4 regions of the Comamonas sp. SY3 genome follow, and region 2 is predicted to be linked to each of the others. Evidence: predicted binding sites of a transcription regulator. Region 2 holds the regulator's gene; each other region holds the start of a gene.
The links. The regulator LexA, encoded in region 2, represses DNA repair genes until DNA is damaged. The targets are predictions, from matches to a motif close to ACTGTATNNNNATACAGT.
Positions count from the first base shown of each region.

Region 1: a site for LexA is predicted at 1,304-1,321, ahead of ACCQ08_RS16850 (DNA topoisomerase IV subunit B). Genes of this name have one in related genera too.
Region 3: a site for LexA is predicted at 2,179-2,196, ahead of ACCQ08_RS19025 (PA0069 family radical SAM protein). Genes of this name have one in related genera too.
Region 4: a site for LexA is predicted at 1,571-1,588, ahead of imuA (translesion DNA synthesis-associated protein ImuA). Genes of this name have one in related genera too.

Region 1 covers NZ_JBGTYN010000014.1:13,166-16,239, reverse strand. Annotated here, with positions in the region: gene ACCQ08_RS16855 (MFS transporter) at 1-1,167, opposite strand, end outside; gene ACCQ08_RS16850 (DNA topoisomerase IV subunit B) at 1,355-3,074, shown strand, end outside.
Region 2 covers NZ_JBGTYN010000009.1:164,120-167,193, reverse strand. Annotated here, with positions in the region: gene ACCQ08_RS14020 (asparaginase) at 1-764, opposite strand, end outside; gene lexA (transcriptional repressor LexA) at 879-1,595, shown strand; gene ACCQ08_RS14010 (hypothetical protein) at 1,731-2,273, shown strand; gene ACCQ08_RS14005 (FMN-dependent NADH-azoreductase) at 2,525-3,074, opposite strand, start outside.
Region 3 covers NZ_JBGTYN010000018.1:4,660-7,733, forward strand. Annotated here, with positions in the region: gene ACCQ08_RS19010 (GbsR/MarR family transcriptional regulator) at 1-234, opposite strand, end outside; gene ACCQ08_RS19015 (acyltransferase) at 444-1,628, shown strand; gene rnk (nucleoside diphosphate kinase regulator) at 1,635-2,048, opposite strand; gene ACCQ08_RS19025 (PA0069 family radical SAM protein) at 2,315-3,074, shown strand, end outside.
Region 4 covers NZ_JBGTYN010000001.1:370,074-373,147, forward strand. Annotated here, with positions in the region: gene ACCQ08_RS01630 (hypothetical protein) at 1-386, opposite strand, end outside; gene ACCQ08_RS01635 (MlaD family protein) at 383-1,426, opposite strand; gene imuA (translesion DNA synthesis-associated protein ImuA) at 1,597-2,424, shown strand; gene ACCQ08_RS01645 (DNA polymerase Y family protein) at 2,342-3,074, shown strand, end outside.

The DNA of each region.
Region 1 (3,074 bases), on a different contig from region 2:
GCCGGCGAACACGCCCAGCCCAATGGCCACGTACCAGACGACATCATAGCTGCCGGTGTGGTCATACAGGTAGCCGCCCAGCCAGATGCCCAGGAAGCTGCCGATCTGGTGGCTGAAGAACACAAAGCCGCTGAGCATGGACAAATGCTGCACGCCAAAGATCTGTGCAATGGCGCCATTGGTCAGCGGCACGGTGGACAGCCACAAAAAGCCCATCACGGCGGCAAACACATAGACCGACCAGGGCGACAGCGGGACCAGCAGAAACACCACGATCGCGATCGCGCGGATGAAATAGATGCCCGAGAGCAGGTAGCGCTTGGCCATGCGCTGGCCCAGTGAGCCTGCCAGGTAGGTGCCAAAGATGTTGAACAGGCCGATGAGCGCGAGCGAATAGCTGGCCACATGCGGCGGCAGCCCGAAGTCCTTCAGGTAGCTGGGCATGTGCACGCCAATGAACATCACCTGGAAGCCGCAAACGAAGTAACCCGCCGTCAGCAGCAAGAAGCTGGGATTGCGGAAGGCTTCGCCCACGGCCTGGGCGATGGTTTGCTGCTGGCCTGCGGCCGCGTGGCGCTTGAGTGCGTGGAAATTGGGCTCGCGCAGCGCGATGGCCAGCGGCACGATGGTCAGCACCAATACCGCACAGACCAGCAGCGCGTTCTGCCAGCCCAGGTGGGCGATCAGCTGGCCCTCGACCGGCACCATGAAGAACTGGCCAAAGGAGCCGGCCGCTGCAGCCACCCCCATGGCCCAGGATCGTTTCTCGGTAGGCAGTTGGCGCCCGATGACGCCATAGATCACCGCATAGGTGGTGCCTGTCTGCGCCATGCCGATCAGAAGCCCGGCCGTGAGCGCGAACACCAGCGTATTGGGCGCCCAGGCCATGCCGGCCAGGCCCAGCGCATAGAGCAGCGCGCCGCAGACCAGCACCTTGCTGGCGCCAAAACGGTCGGCCAGCATGCCGGTGAAGATGCCAATCAGGCCCCAGCTGAGGTTTTGCACCGCCAGCGCCAGCGCAAAGGATTCGCGCGTCCAGCCCATCTCCTGCGTGATCGGCTGCAGCCACAGGCCAAATCCGTGGCGGATGCCCATCGACAGCGTCACCACGGCGCCGCCGCACAGCAGCACGCGGGCCATCGTCAATTGTTGTGCGTTGTTTTGCATAGTCCTAGCTTGTCTCGTTATGCACGGATTGTTACTCCAACCCCCAAAACCGGCTGTCTCTCGCATATTGCCCAGTGGCCAGCCAAGCCCATTGCAGGCTGTTGCGACCAAGCGTCGTGAATCGTCAACAAATCCACCTGTTTATCTATACAGCTATTTACAATGGCAGCCGCTAGAATGGAAAGTTATGGCAAGCAAAAACACGTCTACCAGTGAATACGCAGAAGGCTCGATCCGGGTCCTCAAGGGGCTCGAACCGGTCAAGCAGCGCCCGGGTATGTATACCCGTACTGACAACCCGCTGCACATCATCCAGGAGGTGATCGACAACGCCGCTGACGAGGCACTCGCCGGCTTTGGCAAGAAGATCCGCGTCTATCTGCACACCGATGCGTCGATCAGTGTGGAGGACGACGGCCGGGGCATTCCCTTTGGCATGCACCCCGAAGAACATGCGCCGGTGGTGGAGCTGGTGTTTACCCGCCTGCATGCGGGCGGCAAGTTCGACAAGGGCCAGGGCGGCGCCTACAGCTTCTCCGGCGGTCTGCATGGCGTGGGGGTGTCGGTGACCAATGCGTTGGCCACCCGCATGGAAGTGACCGTGCACCGCGACGGCTCCGTCGCCACGATGGCCTTTGCCGGTGGCGATGTGGTCGAGCCGCTGAAGGTGCGGCCGATGGTCAGCGGTGACCGCAAGCAGGGCACGACGGTGCGTGTGTGGCCCGATGCCAAGTATTTCGAATCCAGCCATCTGCCAATGGGCGAGCTGGTGCACCTGCTGCGCAGCAAGGCGGTGCTGATGCCCGGCGTCAGCGTGCAGCTGACGCAGGACAAGAGCCGCGAGACGCAGACCTGGCAGTACAAGGGTGGCCTCAAGGACTACCTGCTGCAGACCCTGCCGGTGGACCCGCTCATTCCGGTGTTCGAAGGCGAGGGCTTCGCCGGCCGCAGCGACGACCATTTTGCCGAGGGCGAAGGGGCGTCCTGGTGCGTGGCCTTCACCGACGAAGGCCAGCCGGTGCGCGAGAGCTATGTCAACCTGATCCCCACCACCGCCGGCGGCACGCATGAAAGTGGCCTGCGCGACGGCCTGTTCCAGGCGGTCAAGAGCTTTATCGAACTGCACTCGCTGCTGCCCAAGGGCGTCAAGCTGATGCCCGAGGACGTGTTTGCCCGCGCCAGCTATGTGCTGTCTGCCAAGGTGCTCGATCCCCAGTTCCAGGGTCAGATCAAGGAGCGCCTGAACTCGCGCGACGCCGTGCGCCTGGTCTCGGGCATGGTGCGGCCTGCGCTGGAGCTGTGGCTGAACCAGAACGTCGAATATGGCAAGAAGCTCGCAGAGATTGCGATCAAGGCAGCACAGACGCGCCAGCGCGCCGGCCAGAAGGTGGAAAAGCGCAAGGGCAGCGGCGTGGCCGTGTTGCCCGGCAAGCTGACCGATTGCGAAAGCCGCGACCTGGCCTACAACGAGGTGTTTCTGGTCGAGGGTGATTCGGCCGGCGGCAGCGCCAAGATGGGCCGCGACAAGGAAACCCAGGCCATCCTGCCGCTGCGCGGCAAGGTGCTCAACACCTGGGAGGTGGACCGCGACCGCCTGTTTGCCAATACCGAAATCCATGACATCTCGGTGGCCATCGGCGTCGATCCCCATGGCCCCGATGACGAGGTGGACCTGAGCGGTCTGCGCTACGGCAAGATCTGCATCCTCAGCGATGCGGACGTGGACGGCTCGCACATCCAGGTGCTGCTGCTGACCCTGTTCTTCAAGCACTTCCCGCAGCTGATCGAGAAAGGCCATGTCTGCGTGGCGCGGCCGCCGCTGTTCCGCGTCGATATTCCTGCCCGGGGCAAAAAGCCCGCGGCCAAGGTCTATGCGCTGGACGAGGCGGAGATGCATGCCATCTTCG
Region 2 (3,074 bases):
GCCTGTAGCGCCTCCAACAGCCCCGGGCGCAGGCCTGCATGGCTGGTGACGATCTCCACCCACGGCCAGGGCGTACTGGCCGGCGCGGGCAACGTAGCCAGCCATGCGCTGCCGGTGTAGCCGCCCTCCGTATCTGCTGCCTGCGGTGCATAGCCCTGGCGCAGGCGCACGTTCGTGCCATCCACCCAGCCCAGCGGCCCCTGCTCGCCCGATGAAAAGGCCAGCAAGCGGTGCGGGTGCACCTTTTGCAGCCAGCGCGCGCTGTGCAGCTCGCCCCCGCCGGTCACCGCGACCACCTCGCGCAACAGCGGATGGCCGTCCGCATCCAGCGCCGCAGCGGCGGCCACGGCATCCTTGAGATTCTGCGGGCCATCGGGCATCAAGGCATTGGCCGGGCGCATCGCACAGGTCAGCACCACCGGCTTGGCCAGGCGCCCTAAAACGCAATGCAGGAACCAGGCGGTTTCCTCCAAGGTATCCGTTCCGTGGGTGATAACAACACCGCGTACCGCCTCGTCGCGCATCGCTGCATCGCAAGCCTGGAGCAGCGCATGCCAGACCTCATCGCTCATGTCCTTGCTATCAATTTGCGCGATCTGCATTGCATCCAGCGGGCCCGCCGCGGCGGTCTCGATACCGCCCACCCCCGCCAGCAGGGCCGCGACCGACAGCTGCGCCGCACGGTACTGGCCGGGATTCTCGGCATCATCGGCCATGCCGGCAATGGTGCCGCCGGTGCCGATGATCAAAATTTTTGGCTGCAAAGCTTGCCTCCTGCAAAAAACTGGTTAAAAATACAGGTACTGGATTGATATACAGGTGTTGGAGTGCACGGCAGCTTGGCTGCCACCCGGCACCACAGATCACACGGAGATCTTATGCGAGACCATCCCAAACTCACCGCGCGCCAACAAGAGATTCTGGACCTGATCCAGACGGCCATCTCGCGCACCGGCGCCCCGCCAACGCGCGCCGAAATCGCCAGCAAGCTGGGCTTCAAATCGGCCAATTCGGCAGAAGACCACCTCAAGGCGCTGGCACGCAAGGGTGTGATCGAGCTGGTCAGCGGTACCTCCCGGGGGATTCGCCTGCAAAGTGATACCGTGCGCTCCATCAATGCGGCACGCGGCACGCGCTTTTCGTCGCCGCTGGCAGGCGTGTCCAACGCCACCGCCGGCCTGGGCCGCGTGGTGCAAGAGCTCGCCCAGCTGGCCCTGCCGCTGATTGGCCGCGTGTCAGCGGGCTCGCCCATCCTCGCGCAAGAGCATGTCGACCAGACCTATACCGTTGAAGGCGGCCTGTTCCAGCAGCAGCCCGATTACCTGCTGAAGGTACGCGGCATGTCGATGCGCGATGTCGGCATCATCGATGGCGATCTGCTGGCCGTCAAAGCCACCCGCGAGGCGCGCAATGGCCAGATCATCGTCGCGCGTCTGGGCGATGACGTCACCGTCAAGCGCCTGCAGCGCACCAAGGATGGCATCGAGCTGCTGGCCGAAAACCCGGATTATCTGCCCATCGTCGTGCAGCCGGGCGAGCCCTTTGAGATCGAAGGCATTGCCGTCGGGTTGATTCGCAACACGATGCTGAACTAAGCCCAGCGGCCCTGTCGGCCCCTCCCTTTCTGCGCAACCCCAGGTAGCGGGCGTTGTGGGCACCCGGCCCACAACCCTGGGGAATGCGCTCGCCTTGCGCAATCCTGCTGTCATCCGTACACCAAGGAGTCTCCCATGCTCGTAGCAGATGCATTGCGTGCGCTTGCGCCCTTTTCCCTCGTCGCTGGCCTGCCCTGGTTCCAGTCCATCCAACGTGCCATCGTGCGCAGCAGCCGCCGCCGTCCAGGCCATGGCGCCGCCAACGATGGCCAGCTTGCCGCCCAGGTGCATTGCTTTGCCGCCGCCTCCAGCGCCGCTGCGCAGCGTGGTGCCGTGCAGCAACTGAGCCTGCTCGATGGCCCCAGCATTCCGCCTGGCGTGGACGGCCCTGCTGAAGAGACACCCGCACAGCGCCCCATCGACCGCATTCGCCTGCCGCGCAAACCCGCAGCGCGCCGCCGCCTCTCCGTCGGTGCACCGTCTCACACCCGCCCGTTCTTGTCGGTACAGCGCTGCAGCGCCCAGGCCGCCAACGATGCCCCCATCAAGATGTACTGGGCGCAACCGGCCAGCCTGCACCGCCAAAAGGGCATGCGCTGGGCCATGTCGGGCAGCATGGCCGATATCTGTGCCGAGCTTGAACGCCTGGAGCGGCTGGAGCATCTGCACGCGGTCTAAGCCAGTGCCAATCCGGGCCGGTGCGTTGTAGCCAGCCTGCTGGCAGCTGCATGCCTGCTGTCACGAGAGGTGGACAGCAGCGGAATCGCTACACTGGGTTGACGCAGACGCTGAACGTACCGGGCGTTACCGCCATGCCGGGCACGCGCCAAACCGGCACCTTCAGCGCTCTGCCTTCCGCCCGTTGCTCATGGCCACTAAGCCGTGGCTGCCGCTGCACTGCCAGCGGCTTCTTCTTTTCTATCTTTCGCTCAGCGTGCGGCCGCAGCAACCTCCAGCGCCTGCTGCTTGAAGGACGCCAGTTGCTCGCGCAAGGCGTACCTCGCAGCATCGACTGCAGTGGCGACGGCATCGGGCCCCAACACCAGACCTTGCAGCAACACAAAATGCACATTGCGGATGCCGATGGAGGCCAGCGCATAACGCAGATAAGGCGTCAAAAAGTCCTCCTGACGCGCCTTTGGACCTGCATGGAAGCCGCCTGAACTGACCAACACCAAGGTGGGCCGGTCCTTCATCAAGCCGATCTTGCCTTCGGGCGTCGATGCAAAGCTGCGGTGGATACGGATCACCTGGTCCAGCCAGAGCTTGAGCGTGGCCGGCACCGCAAAGTTGTGCATGGGGGTCAGAATCATCAGCAGATCGCTGTCTTCCAGCTCTTTGATCAGCGTTTCCGACCAGGCCAGCGCGGGCGCATCCGCGCTCGCATTCGAGGTGATCGCCAGCGCATAGTCGCGGCTGATCGGCGGTATCGGTGTTGCGACGAGATCGCGTTCCAACAGCGGCTGCTGCGCAAGGCCC
Region 3 (3,074 bases), on a different contig from region 2:
GCGCATGTGTACCAGGCGCCAGGATTGCAGCTCCTTCAAGCCCATGCTGACATTGGAGCGCGAGAACGACAGGCCCTCGGCAATCTCGTCGGCATTGATGGGCTGGGGCGACAGAAAGATCAGCGCGTAGATCTGTCCTACCGTGCGGTTGATGCCCCAGCGGCTGCCCATTTCGCCAAAATGTGACACGAATTGGCGGGTGAGCTCGGGCAGCGGCGTTGGGGCTTGTTTCATGGCGCTGATTATCGGTTTTTTCTGGAAAAGCTGAAACGCCAGGCTGCCATGGCCCGGCGCTTGCTATAGCCGCTTTGTAAAGACGGCAGTTTTCGGTCTATCAGCGGGGCCGCCCCGTCAACGGCAGCGGATACAACGGCGTTACACATGGAGTGGCACTGCGCGCGCGGTGCCACACCTTTGTCAGAACATTGCCAAACTGCGCCGCGATGGCATGCCCATGGCGGATCAGCTGGCCAGAGACTATCTTGCCTACCACCACAACCCATAACAAACGAAATCTGTGGCTGGACATGACCAAAGGGGCTTGCTGTGCTGCCATCGTCTGGCACCACCTGGCTTTCTATGGCCCGATGTCGGATGTTGCAGCACAAGTCACCCCCGGCATCATCGAGTGGCTGGCGGAATATGCGCGCATCGCCGTGCAGATTTTCCTGGTCATGGGTGGCTTTCTGTCGGCCGCCAGCCTGGCACCCCAAGGCGTGGCCCGCTTTGGCAGCCCGCTGGCCAAGATCGGCCAGCGCGCGCTGCGCCTGCTGGCGCCTTATTCCGTCGCGCTGTTGCTGGCGGTGCTTATCGCAGCGCTGGTGCGGCCCTGGTTTGCCCATGAATCCGTACCCGCCGAGCCGACCTGGCAGCAGTTGATCGCCAATGCGCTGATGCTGCAGGACATCAGCGGTGAAGATGCGCTATCGGCAGGCGTCTGGTATGTTGCCATCGACTTCCAGCTGTTTGCGGCGGTGACGCTGCTGTTCGCATTCAGCCGCCGCTGGCCGCGCCAGTGGCTGGGCCTGCAACTGGGCCAGTGGGTGGTTCTGGCGATGACGGCGCTGTCGCTGCTGGTGCTCAACCGCCACAGTGAGCTGGACATGTGGTTTGTCTACTTTATCGGCGCCTATGGCATGGGCATGCTGGCCTTCTGGGGCAGCCAAAGTGCCAAGCCCTGGTCCTGGACGGCCGCATTGCTGGCACTGGGCCTGCTGTCATTGGAGGTGGATTTCCGCCTGCGCATCGCGGTGGCCCTGTGTGGCGCCGTGGCACTGCTGTGGTTGATGCGTGTGCCTTCGGACAGCCGCCTGGTCGATTGGCTGGGCCGCCAGGCCCCCGTGCGTTGGCTGCAGTCGCTGGGCCAAATGGGTTACTCGGTGTTTCTGGTGCACTTTTCGATCGTGGTGCTGTGCAACGCGGTGGTCTCGCATGTCTGGCCGAGCCAGCCCTGGCTGAACTGGCTGGGCATGGGCCTGGCCTTTGCGCTGTCGCTGCTGGCCGGGCGCGCGCTCTACCTGGGTGTCGAGGCGCGCACGCCCAGCCTGCGTTCGGTGGCCCGCTGGGAGCTGGGCCTGGTCGGTGCCGGCCTGCTGGTCAGTCTGGTCGGCGCGCGCTTGTCGATGTAGGGATTGCTAGCGGTGCAGATCGCCAGCCCGCTCGGGCTGGTAGCTGATGCCGGTCACGCGCACCGTCATGGTTTTTCCGCCCACCGATGGCCAGGCCAGTTCATTGCCAATCGACAGGCCCAGCAGTGCACTGCCCACCGGTGCGAATACCGAAATCTTGCTGCTGGTGTCGTCCAGGTCCTTGGGGTAGACCAGGGTCAGCTGGAACTGCTTGCCCGATTCGGCAATATCGAAGTTCACCGTGGAGTTCATCGTCACCACATCCGGTGGGATATCGGCCGGCTCCACGATATCGGCACGGGCAATCTCGGCCTCCAGATCCGCCTTGCCAGGGAAGGCACTGGCTGGCATCGCTTCCAGCAGTGCTTCCAAGCGGTCCACATCCAGGGATGACAGGATGAGTTGGGGTTTGCGAGACATGAAAACTTCCTCCGGAGTATGTAATCCCCGAATGTAGGCCATGCCCCATTTCGCACCAAAACGGTGCGAATAGCCCTGGTTTTCTCGGCGCTTGCACGGCCGCTCCGGATCGCGCACAATGCATGGAAAAACTGTATATAAAAACAGTTACCATGCCTGCCCGCCATCCCTCCACCAATACCTTGAACGCTGCCGCGCGGGAAGACCCGCAGGCGCTGCAGCGCTGCGCGGACGAGCTGGATGGGCCTGTGCCAGTGCGCGTGCCGCTGCCGGTGGCCCGCAAGGGGCGGGGCGCAGTAGGCGCCCCCCGCCACCGCTTTGCCAGCGATGTGCGGGAATGGGCCGACGATGGCTGGACCCCATCCACCGCTGCGGCGCCTGTTGCAGGCGATGCAGACCAGCATCTGGAAGAAGGCGCCTGGTGGCAGCAGGACGCCGAAAGCCTGCCGACCCAGGTGCATGAGGAGCGGGCCCGCAGCGCGATTCAGAAAAATGACTCGCCCGATATCTTCTTTGATCACTCGGTCAATCCCTACCGGGGCTGCGAGCATGGCTGCATCTACTGCTATGCCCGGCCGTACCACAGCTACCTGAATCTCTCGCCCGGGCTGGATTTTGAAACCCAACTGTTTGCCAAGACCAATATTGCCCAGGTGCTGAAGGCTGAGATCAGCCGCCCGCGCTACCAGCCTGCCTCGCTCAATATCGGCTCCGCCACCGACTGCTACCAGCCGATCGAGCGTGAGCTGGGGCTGACGCGGCAGCTGATCGAGGTGCTCAGCCAGGCCGAGCATCCGTTCTCGCTGATCACCAAGAGCAGCGCCGTGGAGCGTGATACCGACCTGATTGCTGCAGCGGCGCGCAAGAACGCGGCGGCGGTCTACATCACCATCACCAGCCTGGATCCGCAGCTCACCCGCCTGCTCGAGCCACGGGCAGCGGCCCCCCACCGGCGGCTGCGCACGATACGCCGGCTGACCGAGGCGGGCATCCCGGTGGGCGTGAGTGTGGCGCCGCACATTCCGT
Region 4 (3,074 bases), on a different contig from region 2:
AGCAGCGCCACATCGCCAGCAGCCAACTGGCCCTGCAGATAGCGGGCATAGGCCTGCTCGGCATCGGCAGCATCCTGGGCCACGGCCTCAAAGCCCGTGCAAGGGGCAGCCTCCAAGGCAGCTACCTGTGCAGCGCAGCGCGCCAGCTCCAGCCGGGCCAGCAGATCGGGCCGGGCCGTGCGGCTCACCTCGTCACGCGCACGCCGCCATTCGGCCTCCGCCACCCGTTGGTTGCCTGACAGGTAGGCATCGGTCGCGCGTTCGGCAGCACCCTGTTCGTTGACCGCCCAGTCGGGCGCCTTTTTGCCGCTGGCGCAGCCGCCCAGCACAGCGGCGGCCAGCAAGGCTGCGGCCAGGCGGGCGGTGATGGCAATCGCGGCACTCATGGCAGTCGCACCTCGGCATCCTTTTTGGCAAACGGCCATTTGCGGTTCAGCTCGGTCAGCATGCCTTCGACCTTGCGCAGATTGGCCTCCACATCGGCACGCAAATCGCCCAGCTGGCTGGTGGCATCCTTGGCATTGGCGCCCACGGCCTGGGCCTCCACCAGCACCGCATCCACCTTCTTCAGGCTGCCGCGCACATCGCCGAGCACGGCATTGAGTTGCTGCACCGTGGCGCGCACTTCGGGCATCACGCCATCGGCCCCAAACACCTGCTTGTCGGCATTCTTGGCCAGGCCATCGAGGCGCGCCAGCAGCTGGTTGGTGCGGTCCAGGGTCTGCGATATCTTGCGCGCCTCGGCGTCCCCACCCATCACCACGCCCAGCGCGCCGCTGGGGCCGTTGAGCTTGGTGCTCAGGTCACGCAGCTGCTCCAGGGTGCCACCCAAGGCCGAGCCGGCCGAGGTCATCATGTTAAGGTTCTCCAGCAGCTGGCGTGCATTGCTCATCAGCTGCGGCAGCTCGGCCGTCGCATCGCCCGACAGCACCGCGCGCACCGCGCCATCCTCCAGCTGCGGGTCGTCCAGAATGCCCGAATAGGCCTTGATCGTCGTGCCCCCCACCAGGCCCTTAACCAGCGTGAACACGCTGCTGCTGCGCAACCAGTGCGCATCTTTCTCGGGCACATCCACATGGATGCGCACCGTGCCATCGGGCGCCAGCTCGATCTTGCTGACCTTGCCAATCGCAAAGCCGGAGAAAGTCATGTCCAGACCGATGGAGACACCCTCGGAATCATCGGCCGTCAGGATCAGCGACTGCTTGGGCTCGAAGACGCCGCGCGCATACATCAGATAAAAGGCCGAGCCCAGGATCAGCAGCAGGGTAAACAGCAGCAATGCCCCGGCCTTGCGCTCCAGATGCGGCACCGGCGTCAGGCCATCGACGGCCACCCCATCGACCACCGCCGCACGCCGTGCAGAGGCGGCAGAAGACGGCGGCGCAGGGCGGTCGGCAGAGTCGTGGGGTTCTGGTATTTGCATGTACCGCGATCTTACCCGGGCTGGCTGTCAGCTTCAAAAGAAAGCTGCAGGGGGTTGTTTTGAAAGGCAGACACTCACTTTCCAGCCCAGTCGCCCACGGCTTGCCCGGCGTTTGTTACACATTGCCGCTGCGCTAGCTCTTATACTGTACATATATACAGTTATTTGCCATGCCCAAACTCGATGCCCTGTCCTTGCCGCCCGCGGTGAACGCCCAGCTCTGGCGGGGCGATCACATGGTGCGCGCGCCGATGGCGGGCATCCCCACCGGCTGGGATGCACTCGATGCCGAGCTGCCTGGCAAGGGCTGGCCCAGCCAGTGCCTGACCGAGGTGCTGCAGCCCCAGGCCGGCACCTTGGAGTGGCGCCTGACCGGCCGAGGCCTGCAGCAGTGCCCAGCGCACAAGCCCGTCATCGCGCTGGGCCCGCCACTGCCGCCCCACGCCAGCGGGCTGGCCCAGAGCGGCCTGGCGCCCGGGCAGCTGGTATGGATACACAGCAGCCGCCCGCAAGACCAGCTCTGGGCGCTGGAGCAACTGCTCAAAGCCAATGCCGCAGCGGCCTTGCTGGCCTGGCTGCCCCAGGTGCAGCCCGAGCAGATACGCCGCCTGCAAATCAGTGCCCAGCAGTTTGAAGGGCCCGTCTTTGTCTTTCGACCCGAGAGCAGCCAGCACCAGGCCTCCGCCGCCCCGTTGCGGCTGCTGGTGCGCAGCAGCCAGCCGTGGTCACTGCAGCTGCAGCTGCTCAAACGCCGGGGCCCCGTGCACCAGGGCACGCTGGAGCTGCCTGCCGTGCCACCCAGCCTGCAAGCCGTGCTGCCCGCCCGGCTGTGGCCTGGCACCGTGCCGCTGCCCCAACCGGCCACCGCTGCCGTTTCCGTTTCATCCTCCAACACTGCCCTTAGCTTGCCATACCATGACACCGATCTGGGCCGCCCTGCTGCCCCACTTCCCCTGTCCCGCAGCCAGCGCGCGCGCCAGTCCAGCCTGCTCCACTGAAGCTGCCCACGCCACGCCCTTGGCCGATATGCAAGGCCTGGCGCTGTGGGCGCAGCAGTTCACGCCGCGCCTGGCCTGCGTGCCATCGGACACGGTTTTTGGCGATGCACTGGTGCTGGAGCTGTCGGCCAGCGAGCGCCTGTTTGGCGGCCGCCAGCCACTGGCCCGGCGCTTGCTGCGCGAGAGCCGCGAGCTGGGCGTGCAAGCCATCAGTTGGGCCCCCACCAGCCTGGCCGCGATTGCGCTGGCGCGCTGCGGTATCCGCCACGGCATGGGCCAGCCGCTGCCGCAGGTGCTGGCCCCTTTGCCGCTGCATGCCATCGATGCGGTGGCCCGGCATGCCGAGCTGCTGAGCCAGCTGGGCTGCCAGAGCCTGGGCGCCGTCCATGCACTGCCCCGGGGGGCGCTGGCCCGGCGCATGGATACCGGCATCCTGACCGCCCTCGACCAGGCCCATGGCCTGCTGCCCGACCGCTACTCCTGGATCAGCCTGCCTGCCCGTTTCGATGCCCGGCTGGAGCTGCCCATGCGCATCGACCAGGCCGATGCGCTGATGCAGGGTGCGCGCCACCTGCTGCTGCAGCTGTGCGGCTGGCTGGCGGCGCAGCGCGCAGGCGTGCGCAGCTTCCGGCTGCGCTGGTGCCACGATG